3 regions of the Kitasatospora sp. NPDC101801 genome follow, and region 2 is predicted to be linked to each of the others. Evidence: riboswitches for the same ligand, from Rfam matches in the RefSeq annotation. Region 2 holds a riboswitch; each other region holds the start of a gene.
The links. Region 2 has a riboswitch for thiamine pyrophosphate ahead of thiC (phosphomethylpyrimidine synthase ThiC). Riboswitches for the same ligand answer to the same signal wherever they lie in the genome.
Positions count from the first base shown of each region.

Region 1: it holds a riboswitch for thiamine pyrophosphate, as region 2 does, so the genes downstream of both, ACIRPK_RS14265 (purine-cytosine permease family protein) here and thiC (phosphomethylpyrimidine synthase ThiC) in region 2, are expected to answer to the same signal.
Region 3: it holds a riboswitch for thiamine pyrophosphate, as region 2 does, so the genes downstream of both, thiO (glycine oxidase ThiO) here and thiC (phosphomethylpyrimidine synthase ThiC) in region 2, are expected to answer to the same signal.

Region 1 covers NZ_JBIWML010000009.1:128,095-135,046, reverse strand. The annotation lists gene ACIRPK_RS14290 (2,3-dihydro-2,3-dihydroxybenzoate dehydrogenase) at 1-492, opposite strand, end outside; gene ACIRPK_RS14285 (3-deoxy-7-phosphoheptulonate synthase) at 573-1,748, opposite strand; gene ACIRPK_RS14280 (transketolase-like TK C-terminal-containing protein) at 2,177-2,605, opposite strand; tRNA gene ACIRPK_RS14275 (tRNA-Ser) at 2,763-2,850, opposite strand; gene ACIRPK_RS14270 (S1C family serine protease) at 2,911-4,617, opposite strand; TPP riboswitch at 4,820-4,967, shown strand; gene ACIRPK_RS14265 (purine-cytosine permease family protein) at 4,960-6,297, shown strand; gene ACIRPK_RS14260 (glycerophosphodiester phosphodiesterase) at 6,386-6,952, shown strand, end outside.
Region 2 covers NZ_JBIWML010000015.1:28,121-35,072, forward strand. The annotation lists gene ACIRPK_RS18730 (LacI family DNA-binding transcriptional regulator) at 1-904, shown strand, start outside; gene ACIRPK_RS18735 (metallophosphoesterase) at 1,054-2,175, shown strand; gene ACIRPK_RS18740 (hypothetical protein) at 2,408-3,277, shown strand; gene ACIRPK_RS18745 (hypothetical protein) at 3,403-3,915, shown strand; gene thiC (phosphomethylpyrimidine synthase ThiC) at 3,999-5,813, opposite strand; TPP riboswitch at 5,809-5,938, opposite strand; gene ACIRPK_RS18755 (DUF5326 family protein) at 6,079-6,279, opposite strand; gene tenA (thiaminase II) at 6,476-6,952, opposite strand, start outside.
Region 3 covers NZ_JBIWML010000011.1:64,631-71,582, reverse strand. The annotation lists gene ACIRPK_RS15735 (thiazole synthase) at 36-833, opposite strand; gene thiS (sulfur carrier protein ThiS) at 839-1,057, opposite strand; gene thiO (glycine oxidase ThiO) at 1,054-2,205, opposite strand; TPP riboswitch at 2,201-2,314, opposite strand; gene ACIRPK_RS15720 (NAD(P)/FAD-dependent oxidoreductase) at 2,383-3,579, shown strand; gene ACIRPK_RS15715 (Rv2175c family DNA-binding protein) at 3,601-3,960, shown strand; gene thiE (thiamine phosphate synthase) at 3,960-4,604, shown strand; gene ACIRPK_RS15705 (polyprenyl synthetase family protein) at 4,812-5,918, opposite strand; gene metF (methylenetetrahydrofolate reductase [NAD(P)H]) at 6,070-6,952, shown strand, end outside.

The DNA of each region.
Region 1 (6,952 bases), on a different contig from region 2:
GGTGAACATGGTGGCCGCCGCCTTGGAGGCCGCGTATGCCGACATGTCGACCCGGGCGGTGCCGGCCGCGTTGGACGCCACCGTGACGATCGCGCCCCGTCGGCCGCCGGCCACCATCCGGTTGACAACCGCCCGGGAGATGAAGAAGACCCCGGTGGTGTTCACCGCGAAGGTGGCGGCCCAGTCCTGGTCGGTCAGGTCCTTGGCGGCGCCGAGCCGGAGCACCCCGGCGCCGTTGACCAGGTAGTCGATACCGCCGAGCTGCTGCTCGACGGCCCCGACCACGGCCTCCACCTCGGCGCTGTCCGTCACGTCGGCCGGGAACGCCTCGGCTCGGCCGCCCGCGTTGCGCAGTTCCTTGGCGAGCGCCGTCAGGCGGTCCCCGTCCCGGTCGACCAGGGCCACCGTGACGCCACGTTCGGAGAGCGCGCGCACCACGGCTCCGCCGATTCCGCCGGCCGCACCGGTGACCAGCGCGACCCTGTTTTCCATTCCATGGACACTCATAGCGACCCCAAAGCCCGAGGATGATCGACCGCTGCCGGCCGGTAATGACTGATCCGCAGAGCCGTTCAGCCCCGCCAGGCCGCCGCGACCTCAAGTGCCTGCCCCGGGTTGAGCCGGGGGTCGCAGAAGCTCGTGTACTTGTCCCCGATGTGCGCCAACTGCCTTTCGTCCGAAGCGCATTCGGTGACCTGGTCCGGCGTTGCCTCCAGGTGCAGGCCGCCCGGCACCGCGCCGACGCTCAGCAGGGCGAGCTGGAACCGGCGCACCTCGTGCACCACCGTCTCGACCAGCCGGGTCTTCAGGCCGCCGGGCCCGTTCACCGTGTTGCCGTGCATCGGGTCGGTCAGCCAGACCACCGGGTGGCCCGCCGCCTTGACCGCCGCGGCCAGCGCGGGCAGCCGGTCCTCGACCAGGTCGGCGCCCATCCGGGCGATCAGGGTGAGCCGGCCGGGCTCACGGCTCGGGTCGAGCCGCGCGCAGAGCGTCAGCAGGTCCGCGACGCTCAGGTCCGGGCCGACCTTGCAGGCCACCGGGTTGGCCACCGTGGCGAGCAGCGCCACATGGGCACCGTCCAACTGGCGGGTCCGGTCGCCGATCCAGGGCAGGTGGGTGGAGGCCAGGTAGACCCGGCCCTGGTCGGTGCGGCGGAGCAGCGGCACCTCGTAGTCGAGCAGCAGTGCCTCGTGGCTGGTCCACACCGGGGCCCCGGCGGCCGGCAGACCGGCCGCCGAGCGGGCCCGGAGCGCGGCGAACGCGGTCGCCGCCGCGTCGTAGCCGCTCAGCAGCCGGCCCGGGTCAGGGCGGCGCAGCTCCGGGTCGGGCTCCGGACTGTTCACCAGGTGCCCCCGGTAGACCGGGAGTTCGACCCCGTTGACGCTCTCGGTCGGACGGGACCGCGGCTTGCCGAACTGCCCGGCCAGCCGGCCGATCCGGACCACCGGACGCAGGGTGTTCATCGACACCACCCCGGCCAGCGCGTCCAACAGGCCGACCTTCCGGGCCACGTAGCCCGGCTCGCACTCGGCCGGATCCTCGGCGCAGTCCCCCGCCTGGACCACCTGGAGCCGCCCGGCCGCCACCTCGGCGAGCAGGGCGCGCAGCTCGATCAGCTCGGCGAAGCTCACCAGCCCCGGCCGGTCGGCCAGTTCGCCGGTGGCCTCGGCCAGCTGCCCGCGGTCCGGCCAGGAGGGCTGCTGCTGGGCCGGGAGCGACTTCCAGTAGTCGAGTTCGCTCTCCGACAACGGCGGACCGGACTCGGCCGACCGTGCCGCAATGACGTCGCTACTCACTCAGAAACCTCCGTGGTCGTTAATTCCTCAGCTGCCCGGAAAGTGCGGCTGCGAATACCGCCGCTGTGTTCCTGAACCGGTGCGGAGGGCAACCTTTCTTGAGTCTGGACAGGACAAACCACGAGGTCAACGGCGTGTTTCGAACTCCGTCAGGTGTCCGGCACTGTGTCATTGAATACCATCCGGTTTGGTTTTTTCGGAAAAGCCGACGCACCATGGTCGAATTCCCGGCCGGCCCGGTTCCGACATAGTCGAAGCGATGTGTCGTCAGATCCCCGCCGAGGGTGGCACGCGGTGCCGCGGCTCCCGCCGGCCCCGGGCACGACGAAGCGCCGCCCGGACCAGCCGGACGGCGCTGCGCGATGGTGGGTGACCGAGGGTCAGGCGGCCCGTTCCCTGGCCTTCGCCAGACTGCGGCGGGCCTGGGCGGCGATCCGCTCGGGGGTGAAGCCGAGCTGTTCGTACAGCGTCCGGTACGGCGCGGACAGTCCGGACCGGTCGAGCCGGACCGCCACCCCGGCCTCGCCGGCCAACGCGTGCCAACCGAGCACGGCCCCCGCCTCCACCGACACCCGGACCACAACTCCCCTCGGCAGCACGGCTTCCCGGTAGGCAGCGGGCTGCCGCTCGAACCGCTCCGCGCACACCATCACCACCACCCGGGTGGCGATCGCGTCACCCTCCAGGATCTCCCGGGCCCGCAGCGCCACCGCCAGCTCACCCCCGGTCGCCAACAGCACCACCGCGGGCACCCCGGAGCCCGCCTCCATCAGCACGTACCCGCCCCTGCTCGGTCCCCGGGTCTCCATCACGTGGTCGGTCCTCTCCGGACGGCGGGCATGGCCTACCAACCCACTGTCCCCACCCGCCCACTGACCCACCATCAGCCCATCCCGACTGCGTCAACTCCCCCGTAGAACGCCGACGGCCCCCGACCAGCAGGACTGGTCGGGGGCCGTGCTCCGGCGGAGAGTGTGGGATTTGAACCCACGGTGAGGGGTTACCTCACGACAGTTTTCAAGACTGGTCCCTTAGGCCGCTCGGGCAACTCTCCAGGCGGAGGTCAGCCTAACGGGTCCGGTGGGGTTCCGTGCACACCGTTTTGCCGGTGGGGTCAGTTGTCACCCTTGCGTTCGCCCAGGGTGACGGTGGTCTTGGCGGCCTTGCCGTCGCGGGTGTACTCGACCTCGACCTTGTCGCCGGGCTTGTACGTCCAGATCTCGCTGACCAGGGTCGGGCCGCTGTCGATGACGTGGCCGCCGAGCTTGGTGATCACGTCACCGGCCTTGAGGCCGGCCTGGTCGGCGGGGCCGTTGGGGGTGACGGCGGCGCTGTCGCCGACCGCGGAGCTGCGGATCTGCGCGCCGTCGCCCTTGTAGTCGTCGTTGCGCAGCACCCCGAGGATCGCGTAGACCGGCGTGCCGGTCTTGATCAGGTCGCCCGCCACCCGCTTGGCCTGGTTGATCGGGATGGCGAAGCCGAGACCGATCGAGCCGGCCCGGCCGTTGCTGCTGCTGTTGGACTGGATCGCGGAGTTGATGCCGATCACGGCGCCCGCGGCGTCCAGCAGCGGACCACCGGAGTTGCCCGGGTTGATCGAGGCGTCGGTCTGCAGGGCGTTCATGTAGGAGGACTGGGCGCCGGTCTCGTCGCCGGAGGCCACCGGGCGGTCCTTGGCACTGATGATGCCGGTGGTGACGGTTCCCTCCAGGCCGTACGGGGCACCGATCGCGACGGTGGCGTCGCCGACCGCGACCTTGTCGGAGTCACCGAGCGGCAGCGGGACCAGCTTGTCCTTCGGCGGGCTGTCCAGCTTGATCACGGCCACGTCGTAGCCCTGTGCCCGGCCGACCACCGAGGCCGGGTAGGACGAGCCGTCGGAGAACTTGACGGTCAGTTTGCCGCCGCTGGCCGCCGGGGCGACCACGTGGTTGTTGGTGAGGATGTGGCCCTCGGTGTCGAAGACGAAGCCGGTGCCGGTGCCGGACTCCTGCGAGCCCTGCGCCTTGATGGTGACCACGCTCGGCAGCGCCTTGCCGGCGATGCCCGCGACGGACTCCGGCGAGCGGTTGATCGCCTGCTTGTTCTCGCTGGCCTGGACGGTGGTGCTGCTGCCGCGCCCTGACGAGGAGTTCGATCCGCCGTCCCGGTCGCTCACCGCGGCGCCGATCGCGCCCCCGGCCAGACCGGCCAGCAGGGCGACGGCCGCGACCAGCGCGATCAGCCCGCCGCGCTTGCGGCGGGGGGCCGGGGCGGCACCCGAGCCGAACGGCTGGCCCGGCAGGCCGGGGCCGCCCGGACCGTCGAGGCCACCGGGCGGGGTGCCCCAGCTGCCCAGCGGGGTGCCCGCGCCGAACGGGTGATGCGGTGGCTCGGCGGCCGGGTGGGCCGGCTGGGTCGGCTGGGCCGACTGCACCGGCGGCAGCTCGGCGGCCAACGCGGCCGGAGCAGCCGGGGCCACCGGAGCGGCGTACGGGTTGCCGGCCTGAGCCGGCGGCGGCACCTCCGGGTGGGCGGCAGGCGCGGGCGCGGCCGGCGGCGGCGCGTCCAGGTAGGACGGCGCCGCGGGCACCGGCGGCGCGGGCGGCAGCACCGGCGGCGGTGCGTCGAGGTAGGACGGGGCGGCCGGGGCCGGCGGCGGGGTCACCTTGCCGAAGGCGACCGTCGGCGTCGGCTCGGCGGCCGGCGGGGCCGCCGCCGGGACGGCAGGAGCAGCGGGGACATCGGCCGACACGCTCTCAGCCGGACTCACCACCCCCTGGCCCGTGGAGGTGCGCTCCTCCTCGGGCCCGGTGGACCCACTCGCGTGCTCGGTGCTCACGGACGACCTCCATAGCTGACAGAACCTTGGTCCACAGTTTTTCGTATGCGTGATTCGGTTGTCGTATGGGGCCCGGTGAAGAACTCTTAAGAATCCTTACCCGTTCCCGACACGATCCCCCGGGGGTCCGCTTCGTCCCGCGATCCGGACGGCCACCCGCCCGCCTTGGTGTTCGGCCGCCCGGCCGCTAGCCTGGCGCTCCAAACTGACACGCGGGAGCTTGGACCGTCCAGGCTGAGAGTGCGCGGAACGACCGTACGCCATGCAGGTGCTGGCACTACGGCGAGGGAGCGCAGACCGCTCGAACCTGTCCGGGTAATGCCGGCGTAGGGAGCATCGGCCATGACGGCTGTTTCGCCTGCCCCTGTCCAGGAACCGTCCGCGCGCGCCGAGGCGCCGCTCGTCCTGGACACCGCACCTCCTCGCACCCTCGACTTCCGGGCGCTGTTCTCGCTCTGGGCCAACCTCGGGGTCAGCCTGATCGGCTTCACCAGCGCGGCCACCGTGATCGGCGCCAAGGGCTCCGAGCTCTCGCTGGTCGCCGCGATCACCGCCACCGTGGTGGGCACCGTGATCGGCACCGCGATGCTCGGGGTGACCGCCCTGATCGGCGCCCGGACGGGCGCGCCCGCGATGACGGTGCTGCGCGGCCTGTTCGGCACCCGGCTGTCCTACGTGCCGACCGTGCTGAACATCGCCCAGTGCATCGGCTGGGGCGTGTACGAGCTGCTGGTGATCGCGATGGGCGCCCAGGAGGTGACCGGCTCGCAGGGCTGGCGCTGGCTGTTCGTGGTGCTGGCCGGCCTGCTGACCACCGCGCTGACCATCTGGCCGCTCGGCGCGATCGCCGTGCTGCGCAAGTACGTGACGATCGCCGTCGGCATCGCGATGGTCTACTTCACCGTCCAGCTGGTCCGCCAGGGCGTGCCGAACCCCGGTGCGGGCAACTGGACCGGCTTCCTCTCCGCGACCGACGCGATCATCGCGGTCTCGATCTCCTTCGTGCCGCTGGCCGCCGACTACACCCGGCACGCCCGCACCGCCGGTGCGGCGTTCTGGGCCACCTTCTCCGGCTACACGCTGGCCCAGGTCTGGTGCTACCTGCTGGGCGTGGTGGCACTGCTGCAGTCCGACGGCGACCCGAGCCGGATCTTCTCCTCGTTCACCGGGGTGGCCGCGGGCTGGGCCTTCCTGCTGGTGCTGGTGGTCCGGGAGACCGACCAGTCCTTCGCCAACGTGTACTCGACCGCGATGTCGATCCAGAACCTGCTGCCGAAGGTCGACCGCCGGCTGCTGACCGGTGGGATCGGCGCGCTGGTGACCGTACTGGCGCTGCTCACCGACGAGTTCACCGCCTCGTACTACGCCTTCCTCGGCCTGATCGGCTCGGTCTTCGTGCCGATGTTCGCGGTGCTGGCGGCCGACTACTTCCTCGGCTCCGGCCGGCGCGGTTGGAACCTGGCCGAGGACGCCCCGGCCCGCTGGCTGATGCTGCTGCCGTGGGCGCTCGGCTTCGCGACCTACCAGTTCATCGCCCCGACCGCGATCGACGGCTGGAGCGACCGCTGGCACGACCTGCAGTCCGCGACCGGCTTCGAGGCGCAGCCCTGGACCTCGGCCTCGGTGCTCAGCTTCCTGGTCGCGGCGCTGGCCACCCTCGCGGTGACCCGCCGGAAGTGAGGCCGGGCGGCCGCCGCCCCGGGAACTTCACCCGGAGTTTCCCGTGGCGGCGGCCACCGGTCGTCCGGCTGCTCGTAGGGTTACCGGTGTGGATACCCGGAACCAGCCGTTGACCAGCCAGGACGCCACCGACCGCGGCGCCGTGAAGGTGATCGCGCACCGCGGCTCCTCGGCCGCCCGCGCCGAGCACACCCTGGCGGCCTACGCGCTCGCCGTCGCGGAGGGCGCCGACGGCCTGGAGGCCGACATCCGGCTGACCGCCGACGGGCAGCTGGTCTGCGTGCACGACCGGACGGTCCACCGGACCTCGGACGGCCGGGGCGCGGTCTCCGCCCTGACGTTGGCTCAGCTGAACGAGCTCGACTTCGGCTCCTGGAAGGACCCGGCGGCCCCCGAACCCAGCCCCGTCCTGACGCTGGCCCAGTTGCTCGAACTGGTCGCGGACGCCGGGCGGCGGGTGGAACTGGCCATCGAGACCAAGCACCCGACCCGGTTCGCGGGGCGCACCGAGGCCGAGTTGCTCCGGTTGCTCACCCGGTACGGACTGCTTCCGGACAGCCTGGAGGGGTCCGCGGTGCGGGTGATGAGCTTCTCCGAGCTCTCGCTGCACCGGATCCGCCGGGCCGCGCCCGCCGTTCCGACCGTCTACCTGTTC
Region 2 (6,952 bases):
CACCACCTACGGCGAGGAGCCGTTCACCTTCACCGAGTTCGCCTACTTCGCCGAGATGGCGCGAGCCGCGACCAGCGCGGCACTCAGCCGGGGCTACGCCCTGGTGGTGCTCCCCGCCTCCTCCCGGCACGACGTCTGGGGCAACATCGCCCTGGACGGCACCGTGGTCATCGACCCGCCCGACCAGGACCCGCTGGTCAGCGAGCTCTACCGGTCCGGAGTCCCGGTGGTCAGCGACGGCAAGCCGGGCAACTGCCCGGTCACCGCCTGGGTGGACAACGACCACGAGGCCGCCGTGCTCGGCATCCTCGACCACCTGAGCGAGGCCGGCGCGCGCCGGATCGGCCTGCTCACCGGCACCTCCACCGACACCTACACCCGGCTCTCCACCGAGGCCTACCTCGACTGGTGCCGCCGGGTCGGCCAGGAGCCGGTCTACGAGACCTACCCCGCCCACGACCCGGCCGCCGGAGCGGTGGCCGCCGACCGACTGCTCGCCCGGCCCGACCGGCCGGACGCGGTCTACGGACTCTTCGACCCGAACGGCACCGACCTGCTGGCCGCCGCCCGGCGGTACGGGATGCGGGTGCCGGACGACCTGCTGCTGGTCTGCTGCAGCGAGAGCGACGTGTACGCCGGCACCGAGCCGCCGATCACCACCCTGTCGCTGAAACCCCGTCGGATCGGCACCACCGTGGTCAACCTGCTCATCGACGCGATCGAGGGAGTCGACTCCGGTACCGGAGTGGACGTCGGGCGGCTCTTCCCACCCCGGTTCCGCACTGCCTCGGCCGGGCCGCCACCGGGCACCCTGATGCCCACCGAACTGATCATCCGTGCCTCCTCGCAACGCCGTAGTCCCCGCACCACGGTCAGCCCGCCCCGCCCGCCGGGGGAGGTCTGACGGCGGTCGCGACCGCACCGCGCACCGCCCTCCCGCCGCCCGGCGGGACCGCCCCCGGACCACCGGTGGGCACCCGCCGGGCGGCACCTCGGGCAATTGGTGGGCACCGGGTGAGGACGACGGGAGAGGCCTCTTCCTATGATGGGCGAATGACACCCGAGGACCGCCTCCCCGGACCTGAGCTGCCCGAGTCAGGCCCCCGCCAGCAGCAGGACCTCGACGTGCTCCCGTACGGCTCCTACTACGAGCCGCCCGAGCCGGTGGGCGGCTACGGCTACGACGCCACGTACAGCGGATACGGCGGCGCCCGCTTCCTCGAACAGCACTGGCCGACGGCCGGTCAGACCGCTCCGGCCTACCGGGAGTCGGCCGGGTCGGACGACCCGCCGACCATCGAGCTCGGCCCGCCGGTCCCGGCCGGGGAGCTGCACTACCCCTACCCGCAGCCCGAGCCCGGCGAGGCGCCCGGCCCGCTGTACGTGGTCGGCGACGTGCACGGCTACCTCGACGAGCTGCTGGCCGCGCTGCACCAGCAGGGCCTGATCGACGCCGAGGGCCACTGGTCCGCCGGGCGGTCCCGGCTCTGGTTTCTCGGCGACTTCACCGACCGGGGCCCCGACGGCATCGGCGTGATCGACCTGGTGATGCAGCTGGCCGCCGAGGCCGCCGCCGCCGGCGGGTACTGCCGGGCCCTGATGGGCAATCACGAACTGCTCTTCCTGGGCGCCGCCCGGTACGGCGACGAACCGGTCCAGTCGACCGCGGGCACCGCCTCCTTCCTGGCCGCCTGGCGGCTGAACGGCGGTCAGCAGACCGACCTGGAGCGGCTGGAGACCCACCACGTCAGCTGGCTCTCCCGGCTCCCCGCGATCGCCCTGGAGGACGGCCACCTGCTGCTGCACTCCGACACCACCGCGTACCTGGAGTACGGCGACACCATCGACGACGTCAACGAGTCGGTGCACCGGCTGCTGGCCGGCGAGGGCGCGGACGAGTGGTGGGACTGCTTCCGCCGCTTCACCAAGCGGTTCGCCTTCCGCGGCGAGGCGGGCGCGCAGGCGGTGCACGAGCTGCTCGGCGCCTACGGCGGCCACCGGGTGGTGCACGGGCACAGCCCGATCCCCTACCTGACCGGCACGGCGCACGCCGAGGACGGCGCGCCGCCGCACATCCCCGGCCCGTACATCTACGCGGACGAGCTGGCGATCGCGATGGACGGCGGGGTCACCATGGACGGGCGGCTGCTGGTCGCCCGGCTGCCGTTGAACTGAGCTTCCCGACGGTCGGACTGAACTGTCACTGAGCGGTTCTGAGCTCGTCCCGAACGAGCTGAAATTCCGGAAACCGACTGTGTCCGGGTCGGTTCCCACCCCTACCATCGAGGCACCGGCGCGCTGATCGCGCGCCACTTCACCCTGCACCGGCCCATCCCGCACCGACCTTTCGCACCGACATCCCGCACCACTCTCATCGCACCTCCGCGACGACGGAACGGGGTACCCCGTGGTCAACACCACCCCGCACCTGCAGGCCGAAGACCGAGCGGACTTCGACCGGGCCCTGGACGAGGCCCTGCGCGACGCCCGCCTCACCGAGGCGCTCAGGGCACCCGGGCCACATCTCAACTCGGCCCAACTGCGCACCAAGGCCGCCCAGCTGGCCGACACCATCGCGGCTCCCGCCGACCCGGAGTACCAGCGGTACACCGCACTCCGCGACGCCGGACCGCCCGCGCCGCTCGGGCTGACCGACCGGCTCCGCTCCGAGGAGGGCGCCGGGCTGCTCCCGGTGCTCACCGTGCTGACCCCGATCCTGGCCGGGACGGGCGGCGTGGTGCTGCTGCTGATCGGCTACGCGATGCGCGGCGCGGCTCCCGAACTCGCGTTGGCACACGCGGTGGTGACGGCTGGTTGGGTGTCGCTCGCGGTGGGCGGGGTCGCCCTGCTGGTCGGCAGCGTCGGGCTGCTGCTGACCGCCCTCCGGGACGGCGCCGCCCCGAGGCAGGACGGCGACCTCGCCGAGGCCCGGCGGCTCTGGCAGATCGCCCTCCGCGAGCGGGCGCTGCTCCCCTGGCTGCTCGACAACCTCTACACCGAACCGGCCGGGCTGCCCGCACCGCGTCCCAACACCCGCCCGAACGACCACGGTTACACCAGCCCCGGCTTCACCAGCCCAGGTGCCGAGGGCGTCACCGAAGCCGACGGCCGCACCCCGAGACCCGTCGAGTTCACCGGCCCGGGCTACAGCTCACCGGACTTCACCAGCCCCGGTGTCGAGGGCGTCACCGAGGCCGACGGCCGCACCCCGCGGTCGGCCGAGTTCACCGGCCCCGGGTACAGCTCCCCGGACTTCACCGGCCCGGACGACGTCTGAGCCAGCCGGAAGGTCTCGATTTCCCAACGGGTGAGGGATCTGTGCCGGAACGGTGAACAACGCGCCCGTCCTCTGGTTGACTCCCGGGTCTGCCCACCCGAGACGGATCGGAGCACCTCACCGTCATGCCCTCGTCCATACCCGCCGGCCACCGGCGGCTGGCTGCCGCCGCGGGCTTCGTCCTCGCGATCGGCTTCGCCCTGACCGGCTGCGGCCCCGGGCCCACCGACACCGGTGTCCCGGCCCGCGCCGTGGTCTCCAGCCCGGCCGCCGAGACCACCCCCGCCGCACCCGTCGTCGTTCCGTCCCCGTCCGCCACCCCGACGGCCGACGCCACCACCCCGCCACCCGCACCGGCGGCGACCACCCCGGCCACCAAGGCCCCCGCGCCCCCGGCCACCCCCAAACCCGCCGAGCCCCGCCGCACCACCAGCGCCCCGAGTGCCCCGAGCGCTCCCACCCACGCCCCGACCACCGCGGCGGCGGCCGGCCCCTGCGAGATCGTCTCCAACGCGGGCAACTGCTACAAGGCCGGCCAGTTCTGCCGGGACGCCGACCTCGGCCGGAGCACCCACGACGCAACCGGCCGCCTGCTCACCTGCCGCATGGTCAGCGGCAAACCGCACTGGCAGGTCTGAGCGTCCGCCATCACCGGGGACGAAGCACTGCCCCGGGGGATCCCCTCCTCCCCCCGGGGCAGCGCGGTCCTGGTGGTGTCCGGTCAGTCGGTGAGTGGCAGGTAGACCCGGTTTCCGGCGGCGGCGAACTCCTCCGACTTGGCCTGCATACCGGCCAGGGCGTCGGCGTCGAAGGCGGTGCTGACGGCGGTGGAGCCGTCGCCGTGTTCGTCGCGGATCTTCTGACTGATCTTCATCGAGCAGAACTTCGGGCCGCACATGGAGCAGAAGTGCGCGGTCTTGGCGGGCTCGGCGGGCAGCGTCTCGTCGTGGAAGGCGCGGGCCGTCTCCGGGTCGAGGGCCAGGTTGAACTGGTCCTCCCAGCGGAACTCGAAGCGGGCGTCCGAGAGCGCGTCGTCCCAGTCCGAGGCGCCGGGGTGGCCCTTGGCCAGGTCTGCGGCGTGGGCGGCGATCTTGTAGGTGATCACGCCGGTCTTGACGTCGTCCCGGTTGGGCAGGCCCAGGTGCTCCTTGGGGGTGACGTAGCAGAGCATCGCGGTGCCCCACCAGGCGATCATCGCGGCGCCGATGCCCGAGGTGATGTGGTCGTAGCCGGGCGCGACGTCGGTGGTGAGCGGGCCGAGGGTGTAGAACGGCGCCTCGTCGCAGATCTCCTTCTGGAGATCCATGTTCTCCTTGATCTTGTTCATCGCGACGTGGCCGGGGCCCTCGATCATCACCTGGACATCGTGCGCCCGGGCGATCCGGCCGAGCTCGCCGAGCGTCCTCAGCTCGGCGAACTGCGCCTCGTCGTTGGCGTCCGCGGTCGAGCCGGGGCGCAGGCCGTCACCGAGCGAGAAGGTGACGTCGTAGGCCGCGAGGATGTCACAGAGTTCCTCGAAGTTGGTGTAGAGGAAGTTCTCCTGATGGTGCGCCAGGCACCAGGCCGCCATGATCGAGCCGCCGCGCGAGACGATGCCGGTCTTCCGGCGCGCGGTCATCGGGACGTACCGCAGCAGCACGCCGGCGTGCACGGTCATGTAGTCGACGCCCTGCTCGCACTGCTCGATGATGGTGTCGCGGTAGACCTCCCAGCTCAGCTCCTCGGCCCTGCCGTCCACCTTCTCCAGCGCCTGGTAGAGCGGCACCGTGCCGATCGGCACGGGGGAGTTGCGCAGGATCCACTCGCGGGTGGTGTGGATGTTGCGGCCGGTGGAGAGGTCCATCACGGTGTCGGCGCCCCAGCGGGTCGCCCAGGTCATCTTCTCCACCTCCTCCTCGATCGAGGAGGTGACGGCGGAGTTGCCGATGTTGGCGTTGATCTTCACCAGGAAGTTGGTGCCGATGACGGCCGGCTCGACCTCGGGGTGGTTCACGTTCAGCGGGATGACGGCCCGGCCGATCGCCACCTCGTTGCGGACGAACTCGGCGTCCAGGCCCTCCCGGAGGGCGATGAACTCCATCTCCGGCGTGACGATCCCGCGCTTCGCGTAGGCGAGCTGGGTCACCGGCACTCCGTCACGTCCGCGCAGCGGGCGGCGCGGACGGCCGGGGAAGACCGCGTCCAGGTTGCGCAGGTTCCCGCCGCGCGGGGAGGTGTGCTTGATCCCGTCGTCCTCGGGCCGGGCCTCCCGGCCGTCGTACTCCTCGACGTCCCCGCGCTGGCGGATCCACGGGTCGCGCAGCGCGGGCAGCCCGCGCCGGACGTCGGGCTGGTAGGCCGGGTCGGTGTACGGACCCGAAGTGTCGTACAGCGGAACGGACTTGCCGTTGGTCAGCTGCACCTCGCGGTACGGCACCCGGAGGTCGGGCCGGGAGCCCTCGCGGTACGCCTTGCGCCAGGCGGGGGTCGGGTAGCCGGTGGTCGCGCTGGTCACGCCGCTCGGGGCAGACTTCTGCTGTGCGTCGAACGTGGTCATGAGACCTCTATCTCCCTACGCCGGCATTACCCGGTCAGGTTCCTGCGGTCGGCGCAGCGGCCGGCACCTGACGTGCCGTTCAGCGCCCTCTCAGCCCGGTGCTCCGAGCTCCCGTGTCCACAGGCGGATTTGCCTGCAACAAACGTTCAACACCGTAGCGGTCCGCCCCCGGCTGGTCCAGGGCGGCTCCCCCGCGACGGCCGGAACGCGGACGGGCCCGGCACCCCCGCGAGGGGTACCGGGCCCGGCGTCCGTGCGCCGCGGGTCAGCTCTTGGCGGCCTTCTTCACGAGGATCACCACACCGGCCGCGACGGCCACCAGGACCAGGGCCTTGACCAGGAAGGCGATCAGCGAGGTGACCGCGCCGATCACGAACCAGATCAGGTTCCAGGCGAGGATCAGCACCACGATCGGGACGACGATGTTGCGCACCCACGAGGGCAGCGACTTCCAGAGCTCAGCCATGTCCGTTCCTTCTCTCCCCTCGGGCCGGTGACGGCTGTTCCGTCGCGTCCCGCTTGCTTCGATACTTCGACGGTACAGGGCACCGGTCCGGCTTCCGAGGGGTTCCAGCCCGGAGAGAACCCGGAGATCACCCCGAGACCGCGGGGAGGGTCGACCCCGGGGTCGGGGGTGCCCGGACGGTCCGTCGGGCGGCAGGTCAGACCGGCCAGACCTCGCGCCGCCAGGCGGCGTCCCAGAACATCCACTCGTAGCGCGAGGTGGTGGTGAAGTGCTCGATCACCCGGCGGCGTTCGGCCGGGGCGAGCTGCTCGCCGAGCCGGTCGGTCAGTGCGAGCACCCGGCGCACCACGGCCTGGAAGGTCTCGTCCCCGTAGGTGGCGATCCACTTGGCGTACAGCGGGTCGGGCGAGGAGCGGGTGAGCAGCTGCTCACCGACCCGGGCGTAGATCCAGTAGCACGGCAGCACCGCGCCGACCGCCTCGGCGAACGAGCCGCCGTAGACGGTGGCCAGCAGATAGCTGGTGTAGGCCCGGGTGGTGGGCAGCACCGGTTCGGCGGCGGCCTGCTCGGCGGTCTCGCCGAAGGCGCCGAGGAACTCGGCGTGCATGCCCTGCTCGGCGGCCAGCGCGCCGACCGCGTCGTCGGCGAAGGCCCGGACGTCCTGCTCGTCGGG
Region 3 (6,952 bases), on a different contig from region 2:
GAACCTTGCCAGGCACGGCACCAGGTGCCCCGCCGTCAGAAAGCGGGCCGTTCCCGGGTGTCCAGGTCGGCGCGTCCCGCCATCGCGGAGGACGCCTCGGCGTGGAACCGGCGCGGGATGCGGCCGGCCCGGAAGGCCAGCCGGCCCGCCTCGGTGGCGCGGCGCATCGCGTCGGCCATCAGCACCGGCTCCTGGGCCCGGGTGACGGCGGACGCCAGCATCACCGCCGCGCAGCCCAGCTCCATCGCCAGCGCCACGTCCGACGCGGTGCCCGCGCCCGCGTCCAGGATCACCGGGACGCCCGCGGCCGCCACGATCAGCTGGAAGTTGTGCGGGTTGCGGATGCCCAGGCCGGAGCCGATCGGCGAGCCGAGCGGCATGATCGCGGCGCAGCCGACGTCCTCCAGCTTGCGGGCCAGGACCGGGTCGTCGTTGGTGTACGGGAGCACCGTGAAGCCGTCGTCGACCAGCGTCTCGGCGGCGTCCAGCAGCTCGATCGGGTCGGGCAGCAGGGTCCGCTCGTCGGCGATCACCTCCAGCTTCACCCAGTCGGTGCCGAGCGCCTCGCGGGCCAGCCGGGCGGTCAGCACGGCCTCCCCTGCGGTGTAGCAGCCGGCCGTGTTGGGCAGCACCCGGATGTTGTTGCGGGTGAGCACGTCCAGCACCGAGCCCTGGGTGCCCGGGTCGACCCGGCGCATCGCGACGGTGGTCAGCTCGGTGCCGGAGACCCGGAGCGCCTGCTCCAGCACCTCCAGGCTGGGGGCACCGCCGGTGCCCATGATCAGGCGGGAGTTGAAGGTGACCCCGGCGATGGTGAGGGTGTCGTCGGCCATGGCGGTCAGCCTCCCTGGACTGCGGTGAGGATCTCGACCCGGTCGCCGGCGTCGAGTGCGGTGGTCGCCCAGACGGAGCGCGGCACCACGGCCTCGTTCAGCGCGGCGGCCACACCGGTCGGGGCGGTGCTAAGGGTGGCGACCAGCTCGGCCAGGGTGGTGCTCGGCGGCACCTGGCGGGGGGTGCCGTTGACGGTCAGGGTCAGCTCGGTCAAGTCGTTCATGCGGCGGCCTTCGGGGTGAAGCGGCTGGGGGAGAAGGGGGCGGCCAGCGCCGGTACGGCACCGGTGGCCAGGTGTTCGGCGATCAGGTCGGCGGTCACGGGGGTGAGCAGTACGCCGTTGCGGTAGTGGCCGGTGGCGGCGACCAGGCCGGGCAGCGCGGTCGGGCCGAGCAGCGGTGCGTTGTCCGGCGACCCGGGCCGCAGGCCCGCGCCGGTCTCCACCAGCGGCAGCTCGGTCAGCCCGGGGACCAGCTCGTGCGCGTCCCGGAGCAGCTCGTAGACACCGCCCGCCGTGACGGTGGTGTCGTACCCCTGCTCCTCGCTGGTCGCGCCGATCACCAGCTCGCCGTCGGCCCGCGGCACCAGGTAGATGTGCTGCCCGCGCACCACGGCCCGGACGTTGCGGGACAGGAACGGCGCGTACCGCTCCGGGATCCGCAGCCGCAGCACCTGCCCCTTCACCGGACGGACCGGCGGCAGCACCCCGGCGGGCAGCCCGGGTAGCAGGTGGCTCTGCGGGCCCGCCGCCAGCACCAGCTGAGCGGCCGTCAGTTCGCCGCCGGTGCTCAGCCGGACGCCGGTGGCCCGGTCCTCCTTGACCAGTAGCTCGGTGACCGAGGCCCGCTGCAGCGTGACGCCGGAGCGTTCGCAGGCCAGCACCAGGGCGGCGGCCAGCCGTCGGCCGTCCACCTGGTGGTCGCCGGTCACGTGCAGGCCGCCCCGGACGCCCGGGGCCAGCATCGGTTCGAGCCGTCGGCACTCCCGGCCGGTCAGCCAGTGCGACTCCAGGCCCAGCCGCTGCTGGAACGCGTGCAGCTCGCGCAGCTCGGCCCGGTCGTCGGAGTCCAGCGCGACGGCCAGCGTGCCGGTCTCGCGGTAGCCGGTGTCCAGCTCGGTCAGGTCGGCCAGCTCGGCGACGAAGTCGCGGTAGCGGTCGTTGGAGGCCATCCCCAGCCGGAGCAGCGGTTCCTCGCCGTACTGCAGCTCGGTGACCGGGGCCAGCATGCCGGCCGCGACCTGGGCCGCGCCCCGCCCGTGCTCCGGGTCGACCACGGTGACCCGGAGTCCGCGCTGCGCGGCCCGCCAGGCGACCGCCAGGCCGATGATGCCGCCGCCGATGACCAGCACGTCGCTCTCGGTGCGTGTCACAGTACTTCGCTCTCCCTTCGCCGGAATGACCCGGATCAGGTTCGGACGGTCGCAGGCCGCCGCAGCCCGCCTCTCAGCCCGGTGCACCGGGCTCCCGTGTAACGCCACCCACCATATCCCCGGCCCCGGGCAGCCCGGCGGCCAGTGTTCGACGGGCGGACGACTGTGGTGGGTAGGGTGACCGACGTGGCAGAGCTGACGGGTGGACAGGCGGTCGTGGTCGGCAGCGGCATGGCGGGCGCGCAGAGCGCGCTGGCCCTGCGGCAGGGGGGCTGGACCGGGCCCGTCACCCTGCTCGGCGCGGAGCGGGAGCTGCCGTACGACCGGCCACCGCTCTCCAAGGACGTGCTGCTCGGGCAGCGTGACAGCACCGTGCTGGACGTCGACTGGACCGGTGTCGACCTGCTGCCGGGCCACCGCGCGACCGGCCTGGAGCCCGGCCTGCTGCACACCGACCGGGGCTCGCTGCGGTACGACGCCCTGGTGATCGCGACCGGTGCCAAGCCGGTCACCCTCCCCGGCGCCCGGACCCTGCGCACCCTGGACGACGCGCTGACGCTGCGGGCGAGCCTGCGGCCGGGGCGGCACCTGGTGCTGGTCGGCGCGGGCTGGATCGGCGCCGAGACCGCCACGGCGGCCCGGCGGCTCGGCTGCGAGGTGACGGTGGTCGAGGCCGCCGCGACGCCGCTGGCCGGGGCGCTGCCCGCCGAGCTCGGCGGGCTGATGACGCAGTGGTACGCCGACGCCGGGGTCGAACTGCGCTGCGGGGTCGGGGTGGCGGCGGTCGAGCCGGGCGCGGTGCTGCTGGCCGACGGCACCGAGCTGGCCGCCGACGAGGTGGTGGTCGGCATCGGTGCCCGCCCCGCCACCGGCTGGCTGGCCGGTTCGCCGGTGGAGCTGGACCGGGCCGGGGCGATCCTGACGGACGATCGGCTGCGCACCTCGCTGCCCGGGGTCTGGGCGGCCGGCGACTGCATCGCGTACCCGTCCGCCCGGCTGGGTACCCGGGTGAACGTCCAGCACTGGGACCACGCGCTGCAGTCCGGCCGGGCGGTGGCCGCCGGGGTGCTCGGGGCGGGCACGCCGTACGACCCGGTGCCGTACTTCTGGTCGGAGCAGTTCGGACGGATGGTGCAGTACGCCGGGCGGCACGCGCCCGGTGACCGGATGCTCTGGCGCGGCTCGGCCGGGGACCCGGCCTGGACGGTGCTCTGGCTCCGGGACGGGCGGCTGACCGGGCTGCTCTCGGTGGACCGGCCGCGCGACGTCAACCAGGCGCGGAAGCTGATCGAACGCGGGGTCCTGCTGGACCCGGTGGCGGCTGCGGACCCGTCGGTACAGCTCAAGGCGGCGGTCGGGCCGAACCCGCTGTGAGATTCTGGTGTCGTGAGCGAGATGACGTCAGAGAAGATCGAAGCCCTGGTCCCCGCGTGGATGTACCTGCCCGACATCAGTGAGCAGTGGGGTGTCCCCGTCACCGAGGTCCGGGACATGGTGAAGTCCGGAAAGCTGATCGCGGTCCGCCGCGGTCCGAACAAGTCCCTCCAGGTGCCCGCCGCCTTCATCGACGGCCCGGGCCTGGTCAAGCACCTCTCCGGCACGCTGACGCTGCTGCGGGACGCCAAGTTCACCGACGCCGAGATCATCGACTGGCTGTTCACCGAGCAGCCCTCGCTGCCCGGCAGCCCGATCGAGGCCCTGGTGGAGAACCGGGGCACCGAGGTCAAGCGCCGCGCCCAGGCGGAGCTGATCTGATGACGGACGCCCGCACGCGGCTGGCCGATGCCCGGCTGTACCTGTGCACCGACGCCCGCCGCGAGCAGGGCGACCTGCCGGAGTTCCTGGACGCCGTGCTGGCCAACGGGGTGGACATCGTCCAGCTCCGGGACAAGGGCCTGGAGGCGAAGCAGGAGCTGGAGTACCTGGAGGTCTTCGCCGACGCCGCCGGCCGGCACGGCAAGCTCTTCTCGGTCAACGACCGGGCCGACGTCGCGCACGCGGCCCGCCCCGACGTCCTGCACCTCGGCCAGGACGACCTGCCGGTGCCCGCTGCCCGGGCGATCCTCGGCGACGAGGTGATCTTCGGCCGGTCCTGTCACGCCGAGTCCGAGGTCGACGCGGCCCTCACCGAGCCGGGCGTCGACTACTTCTGCACCGGCCCGGTCTGGCCCACCCCCACCAAGCCCGGCCGCCACGCCCCCGGCCTCGACCTGGTCTCGTACGCGGCCAAGGCCGTGACGGACCGTCCGTGGTTCGCGATCGGCGGCATCGACCTGGGCAACCTCGACCAGGTCCTCGACGCCGGCGCCACCCGGGTGGTCGTGGTCCGCGCCATCACGGCCGCCGCCGACCCGGGCGCAGCCGCCGCCGAACTGTCCCGCCGGATCCGCTCGCACTGAGGCCAACCGCCTACGGCGCCAGGGGCTCGGGGAACTGCGACGCCGGCCTCGTAAATGGTGATCCGTGCGTAGGTGGTCAGGGACTTTCGCAGTGACCCGAGCGCCAGATCTCCTCGCAGTTCCCCGAGCCCCTGGACCAGTGCAACCGACCGCCCTGCCAAAGGCGCAGCCCCGAGCCCCTGGACCGTAGATGCCGGAGCGTCTGTCCTAGTACTTGCGGACCGTCGCCGCTTCGGCCAGCGCCAGCAGGGTGGCCCGGGCCGGGCCGGCGGCCAGTGGGGCTGCGTCGAGGGCGGCGAGGGACTGGGCCATGAGTTCGTCGATCCGGCGTTCGACGGTTTCGGCGGCGCCGCTGCGCTCCACCAGCCGTCGGAGCACCGGCACCTCGTCGGCCGTCAGGTCGGCCGCGCCGAGCCGCTCGTCCAGCTGGACGGCGTCCGCCTTGGAGAGGCCCCGCATGGCGTGGGCGATCAGCAGCGTGCGCTTGCCCTCGCGGAGGTCGTCGCCGGCCGGCTTGCCGGTGACGGCGGGGTCGCCGAAGACGCCGAGCAGGTCGTCCCGGAGCTGGAAGGCCTCGCCCAGCGGAAGGCCGAACGCCGAGTAGGCGGCGACCAGTTCGGGGCTCGCCCCGGCCAGCAGGGCGCCGACCTGGAGCGGGCGCTCGATGGTGTACTTCGCCGACTTGTAGTGCAGGACGGTCTGCGCCCGCTCCAGCGCTCCCTCGTCGGCGGAGTCCCCGGCGACCGGCTCCAGCACGTCCAGGTACTGACCGACCATCACCTCGGTGCGCATCAGGTCGAAGGCCGGCTTGGCGGCGAGCACCCGCTCGGCGGGGAGGCCGGAGCGCAGGAAGAGCTCGTCGCACCAGATCAGCAGCAGGTCGCCGAGCAGCACCGCCGCCGAGGCCCCGTACTGCTCCCGGTCGCCGCGCCAGCCGCGCTCGCGGTGCAGCGCCTCGAACCTGCGGTGGATCGAGGGCAGGCCGCGCCGGGTGTCGCTGCGGTCCATCAGGTCGTCGTGCACCAGGGCACTGGCCTGGAGCAGCTCCAGGGCGGCGGCCGCCCGGGGGATGCCGGTGGAGTCGGCGGCGCCGCCCGCTCCGCGCCAGCCCCAGTAGCAGAAGGCGGGCCGCAGCCGCTTGCCGCCGTCCAGCAGGAACTCGCGCAGCGCGTCGGCGGCGGGCGTCAGCTGGGCGGAGACCGTGGCGAGCAACTCGGTCTGCTCCGCCATGAAGACCGCCAGCGCCGCGTTGACGCGCTCGCGGACGGCCTCCACGTCGATGGGGCTGACCGGCCGGGCGGTGGGCGAGGGCACGATGGACTCCGGAGTCGAGGAGGGGGTGACGATCAGCCTAACCGGGCCGGGTCAACGCCCGGAGCGTGCCCGTCCACCGAACGGGGAGTGGGTGTCTCAACCCGTGGACTTCGATTGTCAGGCGCTTCGCGTGCCGGGCTAATCTGCCAGCATGGCACTCGGTATCCCCTCCACCAGAACAGACCGGGCGGAGACCGTCCGCGACCTGCTGGCGGCAGGCGACCGGTCCTTCTCCTTCGAGTTCATGCCGCCGCGGACCGAGGCCGGTGAGTCCAAGCTCTGGGACGCCATCCGCCGGGTCGAGTCGCTGGACCCGAACTTCGTCTGCATGACGTACGGCGCGGGCGGCTCCTCGCGCGGACGGACGGTCAACCTGGTCGGCCGGATCGCCACCGAGACCACTCTGACCCCGGTCGCGCACCTGACCGCGGTGGACCACTCGATCGCCGAGCTGCGCAACATCATCGGCCAGTACGCGGACGAGGGCGTCCGGAACGTGCTGGCGGTCCGGGGCGACCCGCCCGGCGACCCCGAGGGGGAGTGGGTCCGGCACCCGCAGGGGGTCGAGTACGCGTACCAGCTGGTCGAGCTGATCAGGAGCATCGGCGACTTCTGCGTCGGGGTGGCGGCCTTCCCGTCGATGCACCCGCGCTCGGAGAGCTGGGACGATGACATCCGGCACTTCGTGGCCAAGTGCCGGGCCGGCGCCGACTACGCGATCACCCAGATGTTCTTCGAGGTCGAGGACTACCTGCGGCTGCGCGACCGGGTCGAGGCGGCCGGCTGCTCGACGCCGATCATCCCGGAGATCATGCCGGTCACCAACATCCGGCAGCTCACCCGCTTCCCGCAGCTCTCCGGCTCGGCCTTCCCGCCCGAGCTGCAGAGCCGGTTCGAGGCGGTTGCCGAGGACCCGGAGGCGGTCCGCGCGATCGGCATCGAGCACGCCACCGCGATGGCCGAGCGGCTGCTCGCCGAGGGCGCGCCGGGGCTGCACTTCATCACCCTCAACCACTCCACGGCGACCCTGGAGA